One region of the Micromonospora sp. NPDC002296 genome, then DNA from elsewhere that is predicted to be linked to it. Evidence: riboswitches for the same ligand, from Rfam matches in the RefSeq annotation. Region 1 holds a riboswitch; the other holds the start of a gene.

Region 1 (3,557 bases):
GGCCGGGTCCGCCGACCTGATCGGCCAGTTCGGGGTCGGGTTCTACGCGACCTTCATGGTGGCCGACAGGGTCACCCTGGTCACCCGCCGCGCCGGCGAGACCGAGGGCACCCGCTGGGAGTCCACCGGCGAGGGCACGTACGTCGTGGAGACCATCGACGACGCGCCGCAGGGCACCGCCGTCACCGTCCACCTCAAGCCCGAGGACAGCGACGACAACCTGCACGACTACACCGTCGACTGGAAGATCCGCGAGATCGTCAAGCGGTACTCCGACTTCATCGCCTGGCCGATCCGGATGACCGTGGAGCGCCCGGGCGAGGACGACGCGGTCACCCGCGAGGTGCAGACCGTCAACTCGATGAAGGCGCTCTGGGCCCGGCCGCGCAGCGAGGTCGACGAGGCCGAGTACAAGGAGTTCTACAAGCACGTCAGCCACGACTGGGCCGACCCGCTTGAGACGATCCACATGAAGGGCGAGGGCACCTTCGAGTACGAGGCGCTGCTCTTCCTGCCCTCGCACGCCCCGGTCGACCTGTTCGCCCCGCAGGCCCGGCGCGGCGTGCAGCTCTACGTCAAGCGCGTGTTCATCATGGACGACTGCGACGCGCTGATGCCCAACTACCTGCGCTTCGTCAAGGGCGTCGTCGACGCGCACGACCTGTCGCTGAACATCTCCCGGGAGATCCTGCAGCAGGACCGCCAGATCCAGGCGGTCCGCCGCCGGCTGGTGAAGAAGATCCTCGCCACCGTCAAGGAGCTGAAGGCCAACGAGGCCGAGAAGTACCGCACCTTCTGGGCGGAGTTCGGCCCGGCGCTGAAGGAGGGCCTGCTCGACGACCCGGACAACACCGAGGCGATCCTCGACATCGTCTCCGTCGCCTCCACCCACGACCCGGCGGAGCTGACCGGCCTGCGCGACTACGTCGAGCGGATGAAGGACGGTCAGGGCGACATCTACTACATGACCGGCGAGTCCCGCCCGATGATCGAGAACTCGCCGCACATGGAGGCGTTCCGGGCCAAGGGCTACGAGGTGCTGGTCCTCACCGACCCGGTCGACGAGGTGTGGGTCGAGCGGGTCGGGCAGTTCGACGGCAAGCCGCTGCGCTCCATCGCCAAGGGCCAGGTCGACCTGGACACCGAGGAGGAGAAGAAGGAGGCCGAGTCGGCCCGCGAGCAGCAGCGCCAGGAGTACGCCGACCTGCTGACCTGGATGACGGGCCGGCTCTCCGACAGCGTCAAGGAGGTCCGGCTCTCCACCCGGCTGACCACCTCCCCGGCCTGCGTGGTCGGCGACGCCCAGGACATCACCCCGACGCTGGAGAAGATGTACCGGGCGATGGGGCACGAGGTGCCGCAGGTCAAGCGGATCCTGGAGCTGAACCCGGGGCACCCGCTGGTCGAGGGGCTGCGCAAGGCCCACGAGCAGGAGGCCGGGGCCGACGCGCTCGGCGACACGGCCGAGCTGCTGTACGGGATGGCGCTGCTGGCCGAGGGCGGCGAGCTGGCCGACCCGTCCCGGTTCACCCGCATCCTCGCCGACCGGCTGGCCCGCACCCTGTAGCCGCCGAGACGCACCGCGCGCCGGGCTCCCGGTCGACACCGTCGACCGTGGACGCCCGGCGCGCGCCGTTGCGCGTCCCCTCGGCGGGCGCGGGTGGACCGGGGCGACGGCCCCATGCTTCGGGGGGCAGCCGCCGGCCGCCCCACCGGGCTGTGCGGCGATCACCGAGCGTTTCCGGACTCCGATGTGCGCAATCGGACCACCATCACCCTAAGTTAGGGGGCGAGCTTGTGTGATGGGGGTTCACCCTGATCGGACTCGGCCCGGCGGTCGCTCTGCACGGCTGGTGAAGGCTCGCAAGTCGACGGTGTGGCCTCTTAGCCCGAGCGGGTGAAGAACTTCACAAGAGGTGGGCACTCGTCACGAACGGTGCCTAACGTCGGTTGAGTCCGCGAACGCGGCGACCACGGTCGGTAACGCCTAGTCCTGCCGCCGACCGTCGGTTCCCTTGTCAGTCAGGCAGGAGCGGGGGACCCACATGTTCCTCGGTGCACCGCACCTCGGGGTGAAGCCGCCTGTGGCGGCCGGGCTCCTCGGCCCGAACCCGACAGCTCACCTCGCCGGCGTGGAGGAGTCACACATGGCAACTGAATACACCGCCCGCCACCGTCGGGTGACCGTCCGCCGCGCCGCCGTCGGCACTCTCGCCGCGGGCGCCCTCGCCGGGGTCGTCGCACTGGCCGGCCCGGCCGCGCCGGCCCAGGCCGCGGTCAACTGGGACGCCGTCGCCTCGTGCGAGTCCGGCGGCAACTGGCACATCAACACCGGCAACGGCTACTACGGCGGCCTGCAATTCTCGCAGGGCACGTGGGCCGGCTACGGCGGCAAGAGGTACGCCGCCCGCGCCGACCTGGCGACCCGCAGCGAGCAGATCCGCATCGCCGAGAAGGTGCTCGACGGCCAGGGCATCGGGGCGTGGCCGACCTGCGGCAAGAAGGGCGGCTCGACGAAGGGCAGCCCGAAGTCGGAGCGGAGGTCGGAGACGAAGGCCACCCCGAAGGAGCGGTCCTCGCGTACCGAGAAGCCGGCCTCGCGCAGCAAGCGGGACACCACGACGAGCGCCCCGTCCGGCGGCGGAACGACCTACGTGGTCCGGTCGGGCGACACCCTCTCCAAGATCGCCACGGCGCAGGGCGTGCGGGGCGGCTGGCGCGCGCTGTGGGAGAAGAACGAGCGGGTCGTGGGCGAGCACCCGAACCTGATCTTCCCGGGCCAGCGGCTCAGCTTCTGACGCACCCGGCCGGGTCGGTGCGACCCGGCGCCCCGGTCCCGGGGCATCCAGCACCGGAAGCGCCCGGCCGGTTCCTCCGGCCGGGCGCTTCCGCGTCCCCGACGGGCACTACCACCGCGGGCCGGGCCACCCGGGATTCCACGTCAGGCCACCCGCCGGTCGGCGAGCACCGCCACCCGGGCGAAGTACTCGCGGAACAACGGCTCGTCGCCGGGCGGCACCCGGACCGCGGGCGAGTTGGCGAACCGGAAGGCGAGCCGGTCGGTGCCGTAGAGCGGTTCGTTCGGGTCGCGCACGACACCGAAGAACAACTCGCCGGGCTTGTCAGGCTTCTTGTAGTGCACCAACGCCCCGAGCCATCGCAACGGAACCCGGAACGTGTGCTCGGAGCTGTCCAGGTTGAACAGCTCGAACACCCCCCGGTCCACGCGCAGGTGCAGGTTCCCGTAGTCGAACGCGAGCGGCTCCATGCCGGCCAAGGTATCGCGGGAGCACCGTCGAACGCGCCGTCGCCGCCCGCAGAAACGACCTCGCGTGAGACCACCGACGGGTCACGGTGTTACGGCCGCCGGTCACGTACGGGGGCGGGCACGGGATTCACAAGGCCACCGTTGTACGCGGCGATCACGAGTTGCACCCGGTCGCGGGCCCCGAGTTTGTTCAGCAGGTGTGAGACGTGGGACTTGACGGTCTTGACGGCGATGGTGAGATGCCCGGCGATCTCGTGGTTGGACAGACCCTGCCCGATGAGGCCGAGCA
Region 2 (3,557 bases), on a different contig from region 1:
GTGCTGCTCGTGGTGGCGCTCGGCGTGCTCACCGCCCTGGTCGCCCGCCCACAGCGGGACCGGTCGGCGGTCGACCCCGCCCCGCCCGCCGTAGACCTGGCCAGCGAGGAGGCCACCGACCTGCGCCGGTACGCCGAGGAGGTGGGGGTGGCCGCCGCCGGCGCCGCCCAGACCGCCCGCCGCCGGCGCGAGGCGTGGCTGACCGCCCAGGACGCCCTCGATCGGGCCTGGCAGGCGTACGACGAGGCGGAGGCCGCCGCACGCCGCTTCTCCGGCGTGGGGGTGCTGCCGGCGCCGCGCACCCCCCGAACCCCCGCCGAGTACGCCGCCCGGGAGCGCCGGCTGCACCACGCCGCGACGGCCGCCCACCTGCGCGGCGACTTGTCCATCCGGCAGCTCTGCGACGTCTTCGCGCACCGGAACGGCTGGGACCCCCGGCTGCACCCGGTCCAGCAGGAGGTCGTGCTGGCCCGGGCGGTGCGGGACGGGAAGCAGGCCGGCCACCGGGCGGCGGCGGCCCGGGAGCGGGCCGCCTGGCGTGCCGCCGAGCTGGCCGCCGAGGCCGCCCGGGCACTGGCCGCCGAGGCGTACTGCGCCGCGGAGCGGGCCCGCCCCGTCCGGGTGCCCGCGCCCCGGGCCGCGACGGCGGCGGCTCGCCGCACCGCCCCGGCCGCCCGCTGGCGCCCGGCCCGGGTCGGCTGACCCGACCCCCGTTCCCCGACCCGCCCCGGCGGGCCGCGACGCTGCCCCGACTTTCTTCATGACGCCGGTCACACACCCCGGGTAAACGGGCAGTCGACCCATCGGGGCGGGTCCACCGACATAACCCGCCGACGATCGATACTGATCGTCCGGTTGTCGCCCCAGGGCACCTGGAATGCCCGTAATCCCATTGAGACACGTCAGTTCCCAATGGGTCGCAGGAAAGCTGATCGGAGAGGGTTTAAGCAGGTGGGAAGGGCTTGGCAGGGCCTCGGCCGGCCAGTAATGTCGGCCCGTCCGGTGCGGTACCCGATCGCAAGAGGCGACGCCGCGCCGACCCGCTCAATCGTGACCATCACGAACCGGGGACCCAGTGCACGTGTGGGGTGAATCCGCGGGCCACGGCCCGTGGTAGGGCGATCTTCCCGCCCGAATCCGTCAGCTAACCCGGTAGGCGGTGTCGGAAGGAGTGCCATCCTCGTGCAGCGCGACCCCATCCCTCGGTTGTTCCTCCACCGCGGCGCCGTGGTGCCCGCGTCCGTCGCCCCCGGGCTGACGAACTGACCGGCGCACCCGCCCGTACGCCCGGCTGACCGGGCATCTTCCCAGAGCGGACCCCACCGGCCGTGGGCGTCTCGTCCGCGCCATCGTGCGACGACGCATGCCCAGGTGCCCCGCTCTCCGCCCCATCCCCGTGGAGGAACACGTGAACCACCATGTCAAGCGGCAGCTGCGACGGCTCGCCACCGAGCGCCCGTACCAGGTCGTCGCCGGCTCGGCCGCGGCGCTCCTGCTGGCCTCCGGCACCGGTGCGCTGCTGGCCGGCGTCGACGACACCCCCACCCCGCGGCAGACCACCAACGCCGCCGTCGCCGAGATCGCACCCCGCCTCGACAGCGCGGCCAGCCGCGCCCAGGCCCGGGCCGGCGCGACCGCGTCCTCCAGCGCCTCGCCGTCGCCGAGCGCCACCACGGCCGCGCCGAACCCCGATCTGACCACCAGGGCGGCCCCGAAGCAGACCACGGCGAAGCCGGCCACCCCGAAGCCGCCGTCGTCGAAGGTCCTCGACTACGCCTACCAGGCGCAGACCACCTACTACTACTGCGGCCCTGCGGCGGTGCGCAACGCGCTCTCCGCCACCGGCGTCGGGAGTACCCAGGACGGGCTGGCCAGCCGCCTCGGCACCACCGAGATGGGCACCAACTCGGCCGAGGACACCACCCGGGTGCTCAACGCGATGGTCAAGGGCGACCCGTACCGGACCCGGATGATCCCGGGCGGCGCCGCCACCGGGGCCCAGATCGACCGGCTCAAGGCCGACGTGGTGGAGGCGGTCGGCGCCGGGCGCGGCGTCGTGGTGAACATCGCCGGCAGCGCCACCGACGTCGACGGCGGCTGGCACTCCTTCCCCGGCGGCCACTACATCGCCGTCGTGGGCTACCGCAACGAAGGCCGCACCGTGCGGATCGCCGACTCGGCCGACCCGGCCGCCTCGGCGTACTGGATCAGCACCACGGCCCTGGCGCACTGGGCGGCGACCAGGGGCTACTCGGCCTGATCACCCTTTCCCCCACCGGGCCCCGGCTCTCCCCGTGAGCCGGGGCCCGGTGGCGTCCCGGCAGAGGTTCGCGTCAGCTCCGGCCTCGACCCTGACGCAAACCTCTTGATCACCGCGGGAAGCGGGAGGGGGCGGGGGAGAGCGGGGTTGGGCGGGGGGTGGGTGGGGTCCAGGTCGGGTTCAGTTCGTGGCGGGCCGCCGTCAGGAACGCCTCGGCGTACTGCTGGGCGGGGAAGTCGCCCAGGTAGCGGGAGCGGGTGGCCCAGCGGGCTGTTGCCCGGGGGTCGGTGTCGAGCAGGTGGTCGAGCACCTCGTCGAGGTTGGCCGCGTCGCGCCGCAGCACGTAGCCCGAGCCGGCCAGGGGGAACCGCTCGACGAACCGGTCGCCGTCGCCGCCCATGTCCGTGACCGCGTACGGCTTGCCGGAGTAGAGGTAGTCGGAGATCACCCCGGAGACGTCCGAGAGCAGCGCGTCGGAGCGGTTCACGCAGTCGACCAGGGACATCTCCCGGCTGGCCGCAGCGCCCCAGACGTGCTGCCGGCCGGTGCGGGCCCGGTCCGCGGCGAGCAGCTCCGTGAGCCGGGCGAGCTGCCGCGCCGACGCCGGGTTCTGCCCGGTGTACGGATGGGCGCGCAGGATCACCGTCGCGCCCCGGGCCAGCAACCCCCGGACGATGGTCTCGCCCACCGGCAGGGAGCAGTAGTTCGCGTCGGCGTGGTGCCCGGTCCAGGTCGGGGTGTAGAGCACCGTCGGGTTCGGCAGGCCGGGGGCCGGCTCCCGGCGTACCTCGATCGACTCGACCTGCGGGCGGCCGACCACGACGAACTTCTCCGCCGGGATGTCCACCCCCGCGCGGGCGTACCGCTCGATCGCCGCCGGGCCGGCCACGAAGATCCGGTCGAAGATCGCCGAGACCGGGTTGGCGCTGGGCGCCTTGTCGCTGTCGCCGTGGTGGATCTGCACGTGGGTGAGCTGGGTGAACCGGATGCAGTGGCTGTTCTTCGCCCCGTGGTTGACGTAGAACGCGACCTTGAGACTCGGCACCAGCGCCTCGTCCATCGCCTTCAGGGTGGGGCAGTACACCACCGGGGCCGTGGTGGCCGCGGCGATCGGGGCGAGGAACTCCGGCTCCCGCACCATCACGAGGAAGGGCCGGCCGATCCGCTCCAGGTAGGGCAGCCACATGGTGACCTGGTACTCCGACCCCGGCGGGGCGGAGAAGTGCAGCAGGAACTCCGGCTGGTGCGCCCGCAGCGCCCGGGTCACCGCCCCGCCCCCGGTTCCCGGCCGGAACCG

The links. Region 1 has a riboswitch for cyclic di-AMP ahead of ABT023_RS27950 (transglycosylase family protein). Riboswitches for the same ligand answer to the same signal wherever they lie in the genome.
Region 2: another riboswitch for cyclic di-AMP. It lies ahead of ABT023_RS25345 (C39 family peptidase); the one in region 1 lies ahead of ABT023_RS27950 (transglycosylase family protein).

Annotation. Positions count from the first base shown of each region.
Region 1 is NZ_JBEOWQ010000078.1:7,859-11,415, reverse strand. It holds gene htpG (molecular chaperone HtpG) at 1-1,567, shown strand, start outside; cyclic di-AMP (ydaO/yuaA leader) riboswitch at 1,995-2,148, shown strand; gene ABT023_RS27950 (transglycosylase family protein) at 2,148-2,798, shown strand; gene ABT023_RS27945 (hypothetical protein) at 2,942-3,268, opposite strand; gene ABT023_RS27940 (response regulator) at 3,358-3,557, opposite strand, start outside.
Region 2 is NZ_JBEOWQ010000049.1:31,438-34,994, reverse strand. It holds gene ABT023_RS25350 (hypothetical protein) at 1-702, shown strand, start outside; cyclic di-AMP (ydaO/yuaA leader) riboswitch at 1,032-1,174, shown strand; gene ABT023_RS25345 (C39 family peptidase) at 1,397-2,260, shown strand; gene ABT023_RS25340 (CDP-glycerol glycerophosphotransferase family protein) at 2,370-3,557, opposite strand, start outside.